3 regions of the Rheinheimera sp. UJ51 genome follow, and region 1 is predicted to be linked to each of the others. Evidence: predicted binding sites of a transcription regulator. Region 1 holds the regulator's gene; each other region holds the start of a gene.
What was found. The regulator sigma-54, encoded in region 1, starts transcription at its own class of promoters, with help from an activator protein. The targets are predictions, from matches to a motif close to TGGCANGNTNCNTGCTT.

Region 1 (6,640 bases):
AAATCGAATTTACCCTAAACAACCTAACAATAGCGTAAAGCACAGGCTTTACGCTATTCGCCAAAACCGGTATTAATTAATAAAGTGATCGCCTCTAATGCCTCAGCAGCGTCAGGGCCTTCGGTGGTCACTGTCAAGGTTTTACCTTTACTACTGGCCATCATCAACAAGGCCAGTACGCTAGCGGCATCTGCTGTTTTACCATCTTCTTGCACTAATTCTACTTTGGCATCAAATTGCTGGCTTAACTGCACTAGCTTGGTGGCGGCACGTGCGTGTAGGCCCAGAGCATTAATAATCGTGACTGTTGCAGCTAACTTATCGGCCATGATGTCTGACTAATTCCCGATGGCGAATTTGTACATCTTCGCGTTGGCTGCGGAAGGTTTCGGCTAGGCTTTGTGCGATATACACAGAACGATGCTGGCCACCAGTGCAACCAATCGCTATCGTTAAGTAGCTGCGATTGTTACGCTCGAGATGAGGTAACCAGCTGGCGATAAAGGTATTGATCTGCCACGTGTATTTTGCCACCACGTCTTGTGAAGCGAGGTAATCTTTAACAGGCTGATCTATACCAGTGAGCGGTTTCAGATCCGGCTCCCAATGTGGGTTGGGTAAAAACCGCGCATCGAACACAAAGTCGGCATCCTTTGGAATACCATATTTAAAACCAAAGGATTCAAAAAGTATCACTAAACGGCCGGTCTTTTGGCCTAAGATCCGCTCACGTAATTGCTCGGCCAACTGATGCACATTCAGTTCAGTGGTATCGATATATAAATCGGCGCGGCTAGAGATAGGATCTAATAACTGTTGTTCACGCGAAATGGCTTCATCGAGCGACATCGCTTGATGGGATAGCGGATGCAAGCGACGCGTTTCGCTAAAGCGCTTAATTAGCGTGGTGTGATCCGCATCCAAATATAAAATCGTCAGTTCCAGCTTGCGCGGCAGATATGACAAAATGTCTGATAACTCATCGGGATCGCCCGGTAAGTTACGCACATCAATACTCACGGCAACGCGTTCATATTGGCCCATTACTGCAGTTGCCAGAGTCGGTAATAGATTAACCGGGAGATTGTCGACGCAGTAATAGCCGAGATCTTCCATGACTCTCAGAGCAACCGATTTGCCAGAGCCTGAGCGGCCACTGACGACGAGTAGTTTCATGACTCACCTGTTTTTTGGCTATAGTCGAGGAGTAGCTGATACAGTTGTTCATCTGACTCGACATGGCGGATTTTTTTGGTTAAATCTTTCTGACTTAACAGTTTGGCAATACCGGATAACGTACTTAGGTGCGTTTGGCATTGCTCCGTGGGTATTAAAATAGCGCAAAAAATATCGACAGCTTGATTATCTATCGCATCAAACGCGATAGGGTCTTTACTGACCACAAACACCAATATCGGTTGGGTTACGCAGTCAAGTTTGCCGTGAGGAATGGCGATGCCGCCACCGATGCCGGTTGAACCGAGTTTTTCACGGGTCATTAAGGCTTCAAGAATCGTGTATTCGGATAGTTCGGGAAGCTGCTGGTGAGCCAGTTCGGCGATATATTCGAGGATACGTTTTTTACTGTTAAATAGAACTGCACTTTTCGTGCAGTTCTCCGCTAACATCGCGTTTAAATTCATAATAATGTCTTAGTGTCGTGACAGTTTTTCTTTGTGTTTAATGACCTGCCGATCGAGTTTGTCTATTAACTGGTCAATCGCAGCATACATGTTTTCGTTCTCAGACACCGCAAACACTTCACCACCGGTGAGATGGATTTTAGCTTCGGCAATCTGTTGTAATTTTTCCACGTTTAAGATGACATGTACATTATTAATGTTCTCGAAATGACGCTCTAGCTTAGCAAATTTATTCTCGACATAATCTTTTAAGGCTTCGGTAATTTCGACGTGACGGCCTGTTAAATTGATTTGCATAGACTCTTCCTTTTAGTTAAGACACTTACAGCAGGGTCTTTCGTTGATTTGACGGCGGAATAAACAACGATTCGCGGTATTTAGCGATAGTTCGCCTAGCCACGTTTATCCCTTGTTCTAACAAAATCTCCGCCATTTTACTGTCACTGAGCGGTTTTGCCGGATTTTCTGCCGCCACCAATTTTTTAATAAAGGCGCGAATGGCAGTGGAAGAACATTCACCACCACTCTCTGTACTAACATGACTGGAGAAAAAGAATTTAAGTTCAAAAATTCCACGCGGTGTATGCATATATTTATGGGTGGTGACGCGTGAGATCGTCGACTCATGCATACCGACCATTTCTGCAACATCATTCAACACCATTGGTTTCATGGCTTCTTCACCATGCTCAAAAAAGGCTTGTTGTTGCTGCACAATGCAATTGGCTACTTTAAGCAAAGTATCGTTTCGGCTTTCTAAGCTCTTTAAAAACCATTTAGCTTCTTGCAAGTGCGAGCGAATAAATTGCGTATCAGCGGTGTTTTTAGCGGTTTTGCTCATCGCCGCATATTGCTGATTGATCCGTATTTTGGGCATAGCATCAGCGTTTAATTCGACTTGCCAGCGACCTTTTACTTTTGTCACCGTGACATCAGGAATAACATACTGTTGCTCTTGTTTAATCACATCCGCACCCGGCCGTGGATTTAAACTGTGGATCAACTGCATGACTTCCTTTAACTCTTCTTCTTTGAGTTTAGTCACGCGCATCAAAGAACGAAAGTCTCTATTCGCTAAAAATTCGGTATAGTTGCTAATAATTTGTTTTGCATCATTTAAATAGGGTGTCGTTGGCTCAAACTGTCGTAATTGCACCAGTAAACACTCTTGCACCGAACGAGCACCGACCCCGACCGGATCAAATAATTGAATGCGTTTAATCACGGCTTCAACTTCGTCGGCCTCGACTTCGTTAGATTGCAGTGAGTCGAGTATTTCTTCGCAGCTGATACTTAAAAAACCATTGTCATCGATGGCTTCAATAATGATTTCAGCAATAGCCCGGTCGATTTCAGAAAAGGGCGTGAGTTGCATTTGCCAACGTAAATAATCTTGCAGGGTATCGCTGGTTTCACCCTGATACACCATATCGTCATCAGGCATGTTGCCACTGCTAACTGGAGCGGCACTGACTAAGTCATCCCAGTTATTATCTAGCGGTAAATCTTCTTGAATGTTTTGTTGATTCAGATCATCGCTGGTATCGCGATCGGCTACGTCTTTTTGCTCTGAGTTTTTGTTGCGTGGATCGTCAAGGGTATCGCGATTGATATTGCCAAGGCTGTGATCAACCTCATCTGGCTGACGTTCGAAATCATCGTCGCCTTCGAGTAACGGGTTCGCGTCTAACGCTTCCTGTATTTCTTGCTGTAGCTCAATGGTAGACAACTGTAATAGGCGTATCGCCTGTTGCAGTTGTGGCGTCATGGTAAGCTGTTGTCCTAGGCGGAGTTGCAAAGAGGGCTTCATGTACCTGTAATTCTCTCCTGAATGCGCAGTTGCGTTCTATCTTCTTTACTATAGCCTGAATTGCTCACCTAGGTATACATCACGCACCTGCTGATTTGCGAGAACATCTTGCGGAGAGCCCGCTGCAATCAGTTCGCCATGACTGACAATATAAGCGATTTCACAAACATCTAACGTTTCACGTACATTATGGTCAGTAATGAGAACACCAATGCCACGTTGGGCGAGGTGTTGAATGATTTTTTTGATATCAAGTACTGAAATTGGGTCAACCCCAGCGAACGGTTCGTCTAATAAAATAAAAGCGGGATCAGCGGCTAACGCCCGTGCGATCTCAACCCGACGACGCTCGCCACCAGATAACGCCATCCCTAAACTGTTGCGGATATGACCGATATGAAATTCTTCTAATAAATCATCGGCAATTTCAGCGCGGCGTTGCGTGCTTAAATCTTTGCGGGTTTGCAAAATGGCCAATAAGTTTTCATGCACGGTCAATTTACGAAAAATCGAGCTTTCTTGCGGTAAATAACCAATGCCGGCGCGGGCACGTTGGTGGATAGGAGCAAAAGTAATATCTTGCTCGTTGAGGGTAATGGTGCCTTTATCCGAGGGAACTAAGCCAACAATCATGTAAAAGGTTGTTGTTTTACCTGCACCGTTAGGGCCCAATAAACCGACAATTTGCCCTGCATTAACTTCTAAGCTGACATCTTTCACTACCTGCCGGCTTTTATAGCTTTTGGCGAGGTGCGAGACCACTAACTTCATGGAGTGTCCTTGTTTTCTGGGGTGAAAATCGTGGTAACGCGACGATTTTGCTCACCTTCAGCACTTAATTGTTGTAATTCAATGTTGTAACGGATCACGGCACCGCGCACTAAGCTACCGCTTTGCATTACTTCGGCATTACCCGATAAGGTTAAAATGCGGCTGGCACGGTCAAATCGGATCTCATTCGCTTGAGCGGTTACAGGACGATCACCTTGCAAAGTTTGTGAATAGGTCGCCGGTGAGCCTGTTGTAATAAACACCTCTTTACCTTTACCGGCACTGGCGTCGACTTCAAGTTTATCCGCTTTGATCAACATGGATCCCTGACGTACTACAACGTTATCGGCATAACTGGCAATGCTGTCAATTAATGAGGCTAAGGTTTTATCTGCATCGACCGAAATAGGCTGTTTATGATCCGGTTCGGCGGCCAAACTGACGGCAGAAAAAAAGGCCAGAACAATCATTAAGCTATTAATTTTCATTGAAATATACCGTCTCTAAATGCTTTTGCAATTGCATGGTTTCTTTTGTTAAATCGACATGCATACCTTGCCCTTTAATGAAAAAACCGGCGCCGGTGATCTGAACGATTTCATGCGTATGAATACTTTTTTCAGGCAACATCAGTTGTAATGAGGCCGTTTCAACCCGCTCTACTAAACCTAGGGTTTGTTTGTTTTGCAAAACCACTTGGTTTTCCAAAATAATCTTATCTTCAGGAAACCAGACGCCTTGTAAGCTACTGATTTCCCAAGCAGGCTGATGCGCTTTATTAAACAGGGTATAGCGCGGTTGATCAAACTGCGTAAAGCCGAGCTGTTCAAAATGCTCTAATTTCAGTGCCTGCACATGATCGGCAATATAGCCCTCATTGTCGTAGATGCGCAAGGTAACATTTTCAGCAATGTAATCCGGTTGAAATTCTCGATCCACTTGCAGATCCACTTGCTCAACGTTGGGATTCAACCACAGGTAGCCCGCGACTATCACGAGTAACATGACGATGAGCACAAAAAACTTTCTCATGAGCTGCTGCCATCAAATTGTAAAAATCGCTGTTGCGCAATGAGTAACAGATCGCATAATTCGCGCACTGCACCAAAACCGCCAGGTAATGACGTGGCTAAATGGGCGTGCTTTTGCAAATAAGGATGTGCATCTTTTACCGCGACGGCTAAGCCACAATGTTGCATGACTTGCCAATCGGCCAAATCATCACCGATGTAAGCGACTTGGCTGGCATCTAATTGCAGTTCAGCGAGCAGCGCTTGAAACGCGGCCGTTTTATTTTCTTGCCCTTGATAAATATAGGGCACAGTTAGCGATTTCATACGCTGCTCCACGATGGCCGATTGTCGCCCTGTTATCACAGCCACTTCTATGCCCGCTTGGCGCAGTGCTTTAATGCCATAGCCATCCCGGGTATGAAAGGCTTTTAGCTCTTCACCTTGATTACCTAAGTAAATACGCCCATCCGAAAATACACCATCGACATCACAGATAAGTAATTTAATATCAGCCGCGCGGCTGGCGTTAGTATCACTGATAGCTTGGTACAACTGGCGATATAAGTCCATGTTACATTACTCCTGCTCGCAGTAAGTCGTGCATATTCATGGCGCCGATTGGCTCGCGCTGCTCGTTAACTATGATCAGGCCATTAATTTTTCGTTGCTGCATAATATTCAACGCTTCTGCGGCGAGCATTTCTGCTTTTACCGTAATGCAATTGACCGTCATCACCTTGGCTATGGAGGTGCTGTGAATATCAATACGTTGATCAAGAATGCGCCGTAAATCACCGTCTGTAAAAAGCCCAGCCAAGCGACCTTGTGCATCGACCACGGTGGTCATGCCGAGCCCTTTGCGTGAAATCTCTAATAAGGCATCTTTAATACTTGCCTCTTGCGGTACGATAGGCACTAAATTCTCTTTATGCATTAAATCTTCTAAGCGCAACAATAACTTGCGACCAAGGCTGCCACCGGGATGTGATAACGCAAAATCATCGGCTGAAAAACCTCTGATATCTAATACTGCGACAGCCAAGGCATCACCCATGGCCAATGTCGCCGTGGTGCTGGCGGTGGGCGCTAAGCCAAGTGGGCAAGCTTCTTGAGGTACAGCAACACATAAATGAATATCGGCCAAGCGCGCTAACGTAGAATCCGCTTTCCCGGTCATGGCGATCAGTGGAATACCCATGCGTTTGATAATTGGCACTATGGTCAGTAATTCTGCTGTTTCACCTGAATTGGAGATGGCGATAACGATATCGTCTTTTGACAACATACCCAAATCACCGTGGCTCGCTTCGCCTGGATGCACAAAAAAAGCCGGAGAGCCGGTAGAGGCGAGGGTTGCCGCGATTTTGTTGGCAATATGGCCAGATTTACCAATACCGCTGACG
Region 2 (6,640 bases), on a different contig from region 1:
CCCGCACCACTTTAGCCCCAAATACTTGTGCTATCGCTTGATGTCCTAAGCAAACCCCCAAAATGGGGATCTGACCGGCAAAAGCCTCAATAGCGGCTAAACTGATGCCCGCTTGACTAGGATTACCCGGCCCCGGTGAAATCACCAGATAACGCGGAGCCATGCTGCGGATCTGTTCGACATTGATGTCATCATTGCGGCGCACCACAACTTGCTGCCCTAAGGCAGCAAAATATTGCACCAGATTCCAAGTAAAAGAATCATAGTTGTCGATCATCAGCAGCATAGGGGATTAACTCCAGACCCAAACCAACTTAAGGCGTGACAAAACCAACAGCGGCATTCACCTGCTCTAACGTTTTGCAAGCATGCTCACGAGCACTGGCAGCACCAGCTCGCATGACTTGCTGCATATAGGTTTGATCCGCTCTGATTTCTTTAAAGCGCTGCTGTACCGGTTCTAATAAACCAATCACGGCATCGGCCACATCTGTTTTTAAATGGCCGTACATCTTACCTTCGTATTCATTGGTTAAGGTTGTTACCGTTTTACCAGTTACACCACTGAGAATATTCAATAAGTTTGCTACACCAGGTTTATTTTCTTGATCAAAGTAAACGCGTGGTGGATCTTCAGAGTCCGTCATCGCTTTTTTAAACTTTTTACTGATCACTTTGGGATCTTCTAATAAGCCAACGAAATTCCAAGGGTTTTCATCTGACTTTGACATCTTCTTTTGCGGCTCTTGTAGGCTCATAACCCGCGCGGCTACCGCTGGGATAAAGGGCTCAGGCACCGTAAAAATATCACCATGCAACGCATTAAAGCGGCTGGCAACATCACGAGCTAATTCTAAATGTTGCTTTTGATCTTGACCTACAGGTACTTGATTCGCTTGATACAGCAGAATATCGGCCGCCATTAACACCGGGTAAGTAAACAAACCGGCATTAACGTTATTGTTATGCCGCTCTGATTTATCTTTAAACTGTGTCATACGGCTTAATTCGCCAAACTGGGTATAACAATTTAATACCCAGGCTAATTGGCTATGTTCAGGCACATGTGACTGCATAAAGACCGCAGAACGAGCCGGATCGATCCCACAGGCTAAGTACAGTGCCAAACTATCCAAGGAAGCACTTCGCAGCGCCGTAGGATCTTGACGCACCGTAATGGCATGCAAATCGACAATACAATACAAGCAATTGTAATCATTTTGCATTTCATCCCATTGACGCAATGCCCCAAGGTAATTACCAATCGTCAATTGTCCTGAAGGTTGTGCGCCACTAAGCACTATCGGTTTACGACTCATTCTTTGCAGTATCCTGTTTTAAAACCATGTAAGCGCGTTATTATACGCTGTTGTCGGCTAAGCTCGCAGCAAAAAAGCCATTAACAGCAGACTTTTGCTAATTCAGCTCGCATCGCTTGTATCGTTGCCGCGTAATCGGGCGTGTTAAAAATAGCCGAGCCAGCGACAAACATATCAGCACCCGCACGAGCAATGTCAGCGATATTATCTAAATTAACGCCACCATCAACCTCTAAACGGATTGGCCGACCACTTTGCGTAATACGTTGCCGTGCTTCTTGTAACTTATCGAGCGTAGCAGGAATAAACTTCTGGCCACCAAAACCGGGATTCACCGACATCAATAACACCACATCAATTTTATCCATGACGTAATCCAGATAACTAAGCGGTGTCGCCGGATTAAACACCAAGCCGGCTTGGCAACCGTGTTCTTTGATCAGCTGTAAAGTACGGTCGATATGCCGAGAGGCTTCCGGATGAAAAGTAATAATACTGGCGCCGGCTTTAGCAAACTGCGGCACCATGCTATCGACGGGCTCAACCATCAAATGCACATCGATGGGGGCCGTTACACCGTAATCTCGTAACGCTTGGCAGACCATCGGCCCCATGGTGAGATTGGGGACATAATGGTTATCCATCACATCAAAGTGCACCACATCCGCTCCAGCAGAGAGCACCTTGGCTACATCGTCACCTAGGCGAGCAAAGTCAGCAGACAGAATAGACGGCGCGATTAAAAATGGTTGCATCAGTGTTCTCCTTGGAAAAACACCGACTTTACTGAATTATTCAACAGAATGCATCAACGGCTTAAGCCGTGCTGCACAAAATACAAGCATAGCTGCACCAAGATGTCGCAAAGCTTAGTAAGCTAAATCGCTTAAAAAAACTAAACTGCTGTTTATTAATGAGAATTCCCACATGGCATATATCTTGGAAACAATTAAATGAATCCAATATGAGGGGAAACAACAATGACATTATTAAAAAAACTATCTGTAGCAACTTATAGCACCTTATTTGTAGCCATGAGCGCGGCCAGCATGCAGAGCCACGCGGTAGAAGTGAGTGGCGATGTCACCTTTGTTTCTGACTATGCCTTCCGTGGTATTTCACAAACGGACGAAGCGGCAGCCTTACAAGGTGGTTTAACTTTAAGTGATGAGTCAGGCATCTATTTATCAGTATGGGGCTCAAGCGTTGATTTCGGTGGTACTGGCACTTTAGAGCTAGACGTTATGTTAGGTTGGAGCGGTGATATTGCTGAAGGTTGGTCGGCCGACGTGGGTATTATGCGTTATGGCTACCCAAACACCGAGTTCGAAGGCTCTAACTTCTGGGAATTATACGGCTCTGTGGCTTACAAAGACTTCAGCTTAGGTTTGGCTTACAGCGATGATTACTACGGCAACAGTGGTAATTACTACTATGTCTATGCCGGTTACAGCTTAGCATTAACCGATAATCTGGCTGTTGATTTTCATGTTGGTCAAAACGAATATTCAGACGATAGCTCATTAAGCTACCTAGACTACGGTGTCACGGTCAGTACTGAGGTATTGGGTCTTGGTTTATCATTAGCCTATATCGATACCGATATTAAAGATTGTTACCTGTGTGATAGCCGTGTGATTTTTGGCGTATCAAAAAGCTTCTAATTTCCGTTTCCATCGCTAGCCTACGCCACCGATACAGTGCTTAATAAATAATCAGCTTGTATCTGGTGGTGTAATCTACTAATATAAGGAAGTTATGCGTCGTTAACAGGATTTAACATGAAACTAACTAAAACCAGCAAATCAATGCTTGCCATCAGTGGCGTGTTGTTTGCTTTTGCGCTTTGGCAAATAGATAGTTTGTCGCAATGCTCTGCTGACAACCTTGCTGGCTGTAAAGAAACTCAACGTAATTGGGTGAGTTGGTTGTCTGGCGATAGTCGCTCTGTACAGTTCCATTTTGTTGATTTTCTAGAGCTTTTAAGCCGTATGTCTCCTAGCAACAATAACCCTTCTTAGTTTCTTAGTATGAGCCACACCAAAGCAAGTACATGGCAAATTATCAAAGCCGTGCTGGGCGCTTTTATTGGCGTACAGTCTGAAAAACAACGCTTACAAGATTTTCAAAGCGACAGCGCCGTACCTTACATTGTCACAGGCATTCTGATGGCAGCGCTATTTGTGGGTGTCTTATTATTGATCGTTAGCTTCGTCGTCCCTTAACTGCTTTTTTGCTCGGCCAGATATAACGCAAATAATTCTGCAACCTTACCCCGGGCACTGCCCTTTTGACTGATCGAACGACTAACGTTTATGGTGTGCAGCTCTGCTTGCTGATAAATCTTGCGCGTCCAAGTCGTATCATGATTACTGATCAACACGCTATGCCCATTGGCCTGCGCTTGCTCGGCTAAAATCGCTAACTGCGCCTGATCATCCAAAGTAAAGCCTTGCCGCGCATAGCTGGTGAAACTGGCCGTTTTACTTAAAGGGACATAAGGAGGATCGCAATACACGGAGGCGCCAGCAGTTAACTGCTGAAAGACATCTTGATAGCTGCTGCAGGTAAACTCGGCGAGTTGTGCTTTTTCCGCAAAGAAATACAGCTCAGCCTCTGGGAAATAAGGCTTTTTATAACTACCAAAAGGCACGTTGAATTTGCCAGACAGGTTGTAACGACATAAACCGTTGTAACCATGGCGATTCAAATACAAAAATAACAAAGCACGTTGATAGGTATCTTGTTGCTCATTAAACTGCTGCCGAAAGCGGATATAGCTCGTGCGCTCGTTGGCACTGGGCACAAAAAGTTGACGGGCGTCTGCAATATAACGCTCCGGCTGCTGCTGAACAATCTTATATAATTCAATCAGATCAGCATTAATATCGTTTAGCTTGTAAGACGGATAATGCGTGTTCAAAAAAACGGAGCCCGCACCGACAAAAGGCTCAACCAAACAATCAGCTGCGGGCAAATGCCGCTGCAATTGCTCGACTAAATTATATTTACCACCCGCCCACTTTAAAAAGGCACGACTTCTTTTCTGTACCACTTAATTATCCTGACTACTTTGGGCCAGATGCAATCGTTGCCAAGCTTTGATCTCTTGCTGGACAGCACCCACACTTTTAATAAAAGGCCCAGCTGAGCTCAGCGCGCTGGGTAATTGTTGCACATACTGTTTAGCGGCGGTATTGCTGGCGAAACTTTGGCTGACGATGACCCATTGACCTCGGCCTTGCCAACTGCGTTGATACACTTGTATCGATAATTTTGGATAGTTACGCTTAAATCGGCTTAACGCGTTTTCACTCGATAATACCGCGATTTGCACAACAAAGTGTTGAGCAGGCGTGGCAAGTAATGCGCCGTGCTGATGCACCTTCGGCGAGTCTTGTTCGCGTTTCACTTCGGGCTCAGGGGTAAGCACTGATTCTTGTAATAACTTATCGGGTAATGGCTGCACATTATTTAATGTGGTTGCTACTGTCGGTTCTGCAACTACCGTTTTGGCCTCGTCAATAACAGCAGCCTTAATGTTCTCAGCGTTGCTGGGCATGGCGACTATAGCTGGCTCGGTTTCGGCTTCTACTTCAGCTAACTCTGGCAACTTGGCGTCATTAGGTAAGTCAAGCTGCGCCGATTCACTCGCTACTCCAATCGTTTCAGGGCTTGCTGTAGCTGATTGCACTTGCGGCATGGGGACAATGGCCATCTCTGTAGCAGGCTTTGCCTGATCTGCAGAAGGTGTTGAATTTAACCAGCTAGTGAGGATAAACAATAAGATCAGTGCCGCGCCTACGCCTGCAGCAATTAAGGGGGCTTTGGGTCTGCTGACCACGGCCTCACGTGCCGCCCTCGCCGTTCGTGCAGGCGCTGGGCTAATTAATTTATGCAGGTTATTCTGACAGTTGGCAAAGCGTTCTGCTAACGCTAATGGATCTAATTGTTCTGCCTGTAACAACTGCTCGCAATCCGCTAAAGTAAGCCCTGGGATCGTCAAATTAAGCTGCATCTGACTATCCGCTTGCGTCGTGAAGACAAATAATGTCACCGATAAACTTAAGATCCAAGCATATTGCTCAGCACTTAATAGCTCGGGGTTATCGGTAATTAAAATATAACGGGTATCGGCGTCAACGTTTTGCAAACGCTGCAATAGATTTTGCTCGGTTAAATCACTGGTCGCGAACCATTGCTTACCGAGCTGCGAAGCTAATAATGCCTCAGCAATCGGTGCTTGGAGCATCGCAACATTGACCGAGATTTCTTCAGCTTCAGAAAATAACTCAGCTAAGGCGAGAGCCAATGTCGATTTACCACTGCCTGAAGCACCAATAATGGCGAGGCGGGAAAAATCATTAAAGGCTAATTGAAATAATAAGCGCGATAGCACATCACGTTGCGAGGGCAGCAAATATCCAGAATTGGCCAGCTGTTGTTGGAGGCCGCGTACTTTCATCAGGCAAAAACTTGGCTAAGTTCGTGCTCGGTTACATCCGCAACCACTTTACTGGCACCTAACGCCGTTGGCAGAATAAAACGCATCTTGCCCTCTTTCACTTTTTTATCTGTTTTCATATACGGCAGAAAGTCTGCAATGCTCATCTGTGCAGGTGCAACAGTAGGTAAGTTAAAAGCCTGCAATAATGCGATGGTTTGAGTGAGGTCGTTATCGCTTAACCAACCTCGACTCTGCGCAAGTTTAGCCGCCATCACCATACCAACGGCAACCGCTTCACCATGCAACCACTCGCCGTAGCCCAAAAAGGCTTCAATAGCGTGACCAAAAGTATGACCAAGGTTTAATAAGGCACGGTCGCCTTGCTCGGTTTCATCACGACTAACAATATCGGCTTTCATTTGGCAGCAATGTTTAATCATTTGCGCTAACACTAGCGGCTCTTTACGTTGAATAGCCGGCGCATTAGCTAACAACCACTGAATAAAAGCAACATCGCCTAATAAACCGTATTTCACCACCTCTGCCATGCCTGCAGCAAATTCACGATCAGGTAAGGTGCCAAGCACACTGGTATTGATTAACACTTGCTCGGGCTGTTTAAACGCACCGATCATATTCTTACCCAACGGATGATTAACTGCGGTTTTACCACCGACAGATGAATCAACTTGCGCCAATAAGGTGGTCGGAATTTGTACAAAGCGCACACCACGTTGGAAACACGCTGCAGCAAAACCGGTCATATCACCAATTACGCCGCCACCTAATGCGACAAGCACCACATCCCGTGACATTTTTTGCTCTAACAAAAAGGATAGCACTTGCTCAAACGATGCCAGCGTTTTATAGGCTT
Region 3 (6,640 bases), on a different contig from region 1:
GCTTTCGCTGGCTTTTTTATTACGGCTCTACCGATTAATCGGCTTTACGATTTGCACGCTTACGATCGTTTTCCGTTAAATGACGCTTACGGATCCGGATAGACTTTGGCGTCACTTCAACTAATTCATCGTCGTCAATAAACTCTAACGCTTGCTCTAAAGCATAACGAATAGGTGGTACTAAGTTGATCGCTTCGTCAGTACCTGAAGCACGTACGTTAGTTAACTGCTTGCCTTTTAAACAGTTAACAGTCAGATCGTTGCTACGGCTATGAATACCGATAACCTGACCTTCATACACTTCTTCAGCATGACCGATAAACATACGGCCGCGCTCTTGCAAAGAGAAAATCGCATAACCAGCGGCTTTACCCATCGCATTGGAGATCATCACGCCGTTCATACGTTGACCGATAGAACCGCCTTTATGCGGGCCATAATGGTCAAAGCTGTGGTACATCAAACCGGTACCAGAAGTAATCGTCATAAATTCCGTACGGAAACCGATTAAACCACGGCTTGGCATCAGGAAGTCCATACGGTTACGACCTTTACCATCGGGTTGCATGTTGGTCATTTCGGCTTTACGTTCGCCCATCTTTTCCATGATGGTACCTTGATGCTGTTCTTCACAGTCAATGGTCACGTTTTCCATCGGCTCCATTTTCACGCCGTCTATGGTTTTCATAATCACTTCTGGCCGAGACACCGCTAACTCAAAACCTTCACGACGCATGTTTTCAATTAACACACCTAAGTGTAATTCACCACGGCCTGACACTTTGAATTTGTCACCGTCTTCGGTTTCTTCAACGCGTAAAGCGACGTTGTGTTTCAGTTCGTTTTGTAAACGCTCTAAAATCTGACGTGAAGTAACAAACTTACCTTCTTTACCGGCGAAAGGTGAAGTGTTGACTTGGAAAGTCATGGTAACGGTGGGCTCATCAACTTGTAACGCCGGTAAAGGTTCAACCTTAGTGGTGCTACAAATGGTGTCAGAAATTTTTAATTCGCCTAAGCCAGTAAAGGCAACAATATCACCTGCCTGCGCTTCTTGTGTTTCGATACGCTCTAAACCCAAGTAACCGAATACTTGGCCTACTTTGCCGTTACGCTTGGTCCCGTCAGCACCAACGATCGTCACTTGCTGGTTCGGTTTTAATGAACCACGCTTGATACGGCCGATACCGATAATGCCTAAGTAGCTAGAGTAATCTAACTGAGAAACCTGTAATTGGGTTTCGCCATTTAATTCAACGGCTGGAGGGGCAACGTACTTAACGATAGCTTCAAATAAATCTGTGATGTCGTCTTTTTTCACGTCGGCTTCTAATGAAGCCCAGCCATTCAGGCCTGACGCATAAACAATTGGGAAGTCTAATTGGTCATCAGAGGCGCCTAAGTTATCGAATAAATCGAAAACTTGGTCGATAACCCAATCTACACGAGCACCTGGCTTATCAACTTTATTAATAACAACGATTGGCTTTAAACCATGAGCAAAGGCTTTTTGTGTTACGAAACGCGTTTGTGGCATGGGGCCTTCAACCGCATCAACTAACAACAATACCGAGTCAGCCATTGATAAAACACGTTCTACTTCACCACCGAAATCAGCGTGTCCTGGTGTATCCAGAATATTGATATGGTAACCGTTCCAACGTACAGAAGTGTTTTTAGCCAGGATAGTAATACCCCGCTCTGACTCCTGCGCGTTTGAATCCATCATCCGTTCTTGTAACTTAGCACGGGCATCGAAGGTTCCGGATTGTTGCAACAGCTTATCAACCATGGTTGTTTTACCGTGGTCGACGTGGGCAATAATAGCGATGTTACGTAATTTATCTAAATATGAAGCGGTAACGCTCATGAATATGTATCCTCTGTGGCACTAGATGACCATAATGACCACCAGGCAAACGCATTTTAAACTTAAGGGCGCATATTCTACTCTTTATTTGTCTGAAAGAAAAATTCCATGCGCGCTTTTACTGATTTTTTTTCAGGCGGTTAATTTTCCGCTACACTGAAAGCCAGCCCGCGAAGCACCAACTTGATGCAACAAAGCACCACCTTGGTGCAAAGTTATCATTTGGCTGTGCTGATTTTTTTAAATAGTTAATAGATACATAAACTTAGTATGTTGGCATATATCTGGCATTTAACAGGGCAACATACAATACAACTGCTCAAATTGGTTCACTTGGAGGACTGCATGTCTGTAGAAAACGTTCTGAAACTTATCAAAGAAAACGATGTAAAGTTTATCGATCTGCGCTTTACCGATACCAAAGGTAAAGAGCAACACGTCAGTGTACCGGTTAGCCAAATTTCTGAAGAGACATTTGAAGACGGTAAAATGTTTGACGGCTCTTCTATTACTGGTTGGAAAGGCATCAACGATTCAGACATGATTTTAATGCCAGACGCTTCTAGCGCTGTATTAGATCCCTTCTTTGAAGAAACCACGTTAAACATCACTTGTGACGTTATCGAACCTAGCACCATGCAAGGTTATGATCGTGACCCACGTTCAATCGCTCAGCGCGCTGAAGAGTATTTAAAATCAACTGGTATCGCGGATACCGTGTTGTTTGGCCCTGAACCAGAATTCTTTATGTTTGACGACGTGCGTTTCCACACGGATATGTCAGGTTCATTCTTCAAACTGAACTCTACTGAAGCCGCATGGAACTCAGGCACGAGTTATGAAGAAGGTAACAAAGGTCACCGTCCGGGTGTTAAAGGCGGTTATTTCCCGTTACCACCAGTAGATTCAGGCCATGATATTCGTAGTGCTATGTGTATGGTGCTTGAAGAGATGGGCCAAGTTGTTGAAGCGCATCACCACGAAGTGGCAACTGCGGGTCAAAACGAAATCGCAACGCGTTTCAATACATTGACTAAAAAAGCAGATGAAGTTCAACAGCTTAAGTATGTAATTCACAACGTAGCACATATGTACGGCAAAACAGTTACCTTTATGCCTAAGCCATTAGTTGGTGATAACGGTTCTGGTATGCACTGTCACCAGTCTCTAGCGAAAGATGGCGTTAACCTGTTCGCAGGTGACAAATACGCTGGCTTGTCTGAAATCGCACTTTATTACATCGGCGGTATCATTAAGCACGCTAAAGCCATCAATGCGTTCACTAACCCGTCTACTAACTCTTACAAGCGTTTAGTGCCACATTTCGAAGCGCCTGTGATGTTAGCGTACTCAGCGCGTAACCGTTCTGCGTCAATCCGTATCCCTCTGGTACCTAGTGCAAAAGCACGTCGTATCGAGTGTCGTTTCCCGGATCCAGCAGCTAACCCATACTTAGCCTTCACTGCACAATTGATGGCCGGTTTAGACGGTATTCAAAACAAGATCCATCCTGGCGATTCAATGGATAAAGATCTGTATGACTTACCAGCAGAAGAAGCAGCCAACATCCCACAAGTGGCTACCTCTTTAGATGAAGCGTTAAACGAATTAGACAAAAACCGCGCGATCTTCACTAAGGGCGGCGTTATGTCTGACGAAATGATTGATGCTTATATTGGTATCAAGCGTGCAGAAGCCCGCAAAGTCGCAATGGCTGTGCACCCGCTTGAATTTGAATTGTATTACAGCGTGTAATATCAGTTAATTAAGCTTTATCTGTGCTATAAAAGCTCACTTCGGTGAGCTTTTTTTTGTAGAATATTTAAGTATTTCAGGCTAAAGTTAAAATAAGCGTCAGGAAGACGGAACTTAGGAATAAAGCATTAATGAAATTACTTTGGCTATCACTGACATTATTACTCGTCGCCAGCTCAACCTTGGCGCAAGAAAAGAAGATCTTTGTCGGTCGTGATGCCAATGGTGTTTTGGTTTTTTCAGATAGCCCGTTACCCGGCTCAGAAGAAGTCAGTTTGCAGAGCCGGCCGAATATCATGGAAGCAACCGACACACGCTTACCTGAAAAAAAGCCTCCCGCACCTGAGCCCTACACTGTCTCAATTACCCAACCTGAAAATGAAGCCACCGTTCGCGACAACACCGGCTCAGTTTATATCTCTGGCCGTATCAGTCCCCGTTTTCAGCGTGGCTTTCGCGTCAGGCTATTATTCGATGGTAAACCGCATGGCGAGCCACAGAACAGTGCAGTATTTGTGTTGCGTGATGTTGATCGCGGAGAACACAACGTACAAATCGAACTTCTAGACCAAAACGGCAAGCTAATTGCAACAAGTCCTCTTACCATCTTCTATATGCATAGAACTCGTATAAATTAACCAAATTAGTGCATTGTCAGTGAAATTCAGGTAGTTCTGAGTTAAGCTTCACTTCCATAGCACCAAGTTGGTGCAATAGGTAAGTTTATGACTCAGGACTCGTTTGCGATATCACTGGTTGATCAGCTCACTACCGCGGTAATGGTGTTAGATGAAACGCTCAGCGTGTGTTATTTTAATACCGCTAGCTGTGCCGTTTTAGGCCTTGGCGAAAAAAAGCTTAAGCAACAGTTCTTTCCCGGTTTATTTCAACACATCGATTTAAAAGCCAATCATTTGTATAACGCGATTCAAAGCAAACAAGCTTTTAGCGTCAGTGACGTACAGGCAGTCTTAATTGATGGTCGTCATTTATTATTAGATATCTCAGTTACTATTATTGAGCAACAGCCGATATATTTGCTGCTGGAGCTGCGCCAAGTTGATCATCAACGTAAGATCAGTATGGAAAGTCTGCAACAACATCAGCATCTGGCCGCGCGTGAATTGATCCGAGGTTTAGCCCATGAAATTAAAAACCCCTTAGGCGGTTTACGGGGTGCTGCGCAGTTGCTAGAAGAGTCACTGGATGATGAGCAAAAAGAATACACCCAACTGATTATCGCCCAAGCGGATCGTCTTCGTAATTTAGTCGACCGTTTGCTCGGTCCTTATCGGCCCCCAAGTTTACAGCAAAGTAATTTGCACCAGGTTGCCGAACAAGTCCTTAAACTGGCGAACATGGATAACCCACAGCAAATTCATTTTCAACGTGATTACGATCCCAGTATTCCGGATTTTATGTTCGATCCTGAATTGTTAGAACAAGCCTTATTAAATATCGTACGAAATGCACAACAAGCACTCGTCGATGGCGGCCAAATCACGCTACAAAGCCGTATCTTGCATCAGCACACCTTACACGGTAAGCGTTATAAGCTGGTTGCCTGCATTAAAGTCATCGATAACGGCCCGGGTATACCCGTGGCCATTCGCGACACATTGTTTTATCCAATGGTCAGCGGCAAAGCAGGGGGCACCGGCTTAGGCTTATCCATTGCGCAAACGCTGATCCATCAACAACGCGGTTGGATTGACTGTGAAAGCTGGCCGGGACATACCGGTTTTATGATTTATTTACCTATTTCAGACTGTGAGGATGATGTATGAATCAATTTGTCTGGATAATTGATGACGATAATTCTATTCGTTGGGTCTTAGAAAAAGCCCTAGCCCGCACCGATATCCAATGTGAAAGCTTTGCCTCAGCCGATTTAATGCTGCAACGCTTAGAGTATGAACAACCGGCGGTCGTTGTATCGGATATTCGGATGCCCGGTACAGATGGCATGGCGTTACTTAGCAAGTTGCAAGAACTTAGCCCGGATTTACCCGTGATCATTATGACCGCGCATTCTGACCTAGACAGCGCAGTCAACGCCTTTAAACGAGGTGCTTTTGAATACTTGCCTAAGCCCTTTGATGTTAACGATGCCGTCGCTCTGATCAGTCGCGCTTTAGAGCACAGCAAAAATCAATTAGCCAAACAGCAACCGCTGCCACCGGCACTCAACCCAGAGATTATTGGTGAAGCGCCTGCCATGCAGGAAGTGTTTCGTGCTATTGGTCGCTTAGCTCGCTCCAGTATCAGTGTACTGATTAATGGGCAGTCGGGTACCGGTAAAGAATTGGTTGCGCGCGCCTTACATAAACACAGCCCCCGCTCAGAAAAACCCTTTATTGCCTTGAATATGGCTGCGATCCCAAAAGATCTGATTGAATCTGAGCTATTTGGTCATGAAAAAGGCGCGTTTACCGGGGCCAATACGCAACGGAAAGGGCGTTTTGAACAAGCCGATAGCGGTACCTTATTTCTGGATGAAATTGGCGATATGCCGCTTGATGTGCAAACACGTCTATTACGGGTATTAGCCGATGGCCAATTTTATCGGGTCGGCGGTCATCAGGCTGTCGGGGTAGATGTCCGTATTATTGCTGCCACCCACCAAAATTTAGAATTGCTGGCCCAAGAAGGGAAGTTTCGTGAAGATTTATTCCATCGCTTAAACGTGATCCGCGTGCATTTACCTACCCTAAAAGAGCGCCGCCAGGATATTGCTAAGCTGGCACGCCACTTTTTGCAGCAAGCCGCAACAGAACTTAATGTTGAAGCGAAAACGCTGAGTAAAGAAGCGGAATTATTTCTGACCGATTTAGATTGGCCGGGTAACGTGCGGCAATTAGAAAACACCTGTCGTTGGCTCACCGTGATGGCCAGTGGCAAACATATTGTGGTGGCCGATATGCCGCCAGAATTAACTCAAAGCGGCAAAAACAGTTATAACTCGGTTACCGACGCAGTTCATGGTGATTGGCAAAGCTTGCTCGCGCAATGGGT

Region 2: LMJ53_RS12570 (TorF family putative porin) is a predicted target of sigma-54. The motif match lies at 2,248-2,264, and genes of this name have one in related genera.
Region 3: glnA (glutamate--ammonia ligase) is a predicted target of sigma-54. The motif match lies at 2,145-2,161, and genes of this name have one in related genera.

Annotation. Positions count from the first base shown of each region.
Region 1 covers NZ_JAJHOG010000002.1:353,817-360,456, forward strand. Annotated here, with positions in the region: gene LMJ53_RS03645 (Na+/H+ antiporter subunit G) at 1-18, shown strand, start outside; gene LMJ53_RS03650 (HPr family phosphocarrier protein) at 54-329, opposite strand; gene rapZ (RNase adapter RapZ) at 319-1,176, opposite strand; gene ptsN (PTS IIA-like nitrogen regulatory protein PtsN) at 1,173-1,643, opposite strand; gene hpf (ribosome hibernation promoting factor) at 1,653-1,940, opposite strand; gene LMJ53_RS03670 (RNA polymerase factor sigma-54) at 1,966-3,453, opposite strand; gene lptB (LPS export ABC transporter ATP-binding protein) at 3,502-4,224, opposite strand; gene lptA (lipopolysaccharide transport periplasmic protein LptA) at 4,221-4,712, opposite strand; gene lptC (LPS export ABC transporter periplasmic protein LptC) at 4,702-5,256, opposite strand; gene kdsC (3-deoxy-manno-octulosonate-8-phosphatase KdsC) at 5,253-5,807, opposite strand; gene LMJ53_RS03695 (KpsF/GutQ family sugar-phosphate isomerase) at 5,809-6,640, opposite strand, start outside.
Region 2 covers NZ_JAJHOG010000010.1:8,648-15,287, reverse strand. Annotated here, with positions in the region: gene LMJ53_RS12585 (anthranilate synthase component II) at 1-286, opposite strand, end outside; gene trpS (tryptophan--tRNA ligase) at 315-1,319, opposite strand; gene rpe (ribulose-phosphate 3-epimerase) at 1,400-2,077, opposite strand; gene LMJ53_RS12570 (TorF family putative porin) at 2,300-2,983, shown strand; gene LMJ53_RS12565 (hypothetical protein) at 3,101-3,340, shown strand; gene LMJ53_RS12560 (DUF2970 domain-containing protein) at 3,350-3,544, shown strand; gene LMJ53_RS12555 (Dam family site-specific DNA-(adenine-N6)-methyltransferase) at 3,541-4,374, opposite strand; gene LMJ53_RS12550 (SPOR domain-containing protein) at 4,375-5,784, opposite strand; gene aroB (3-dehydroquinate synthase) at 5,784-6,640, opposite strand, start outside.
Region 3 covers NZ_JAJHOG010000023.1:121-6,760, forward strand. Annotated here, with positions in the region: gene typA (translational GTPase TypA) at 35-1,870, opposite strand; gene glnA (glutamate--ammonia ligase) at 2,216-3,625, shown strand; gene LMJ53_RS16500 (DUF4124 domain-containing protein) at 3,757-4,263, shown strand; gene glnL (nitrogen regulation protein NR(II)) at 4,351-5,412, shown strand; gene glnG (nitrogen regulation protein NR(I)) at 5,409-6,640, shown strand, end outside.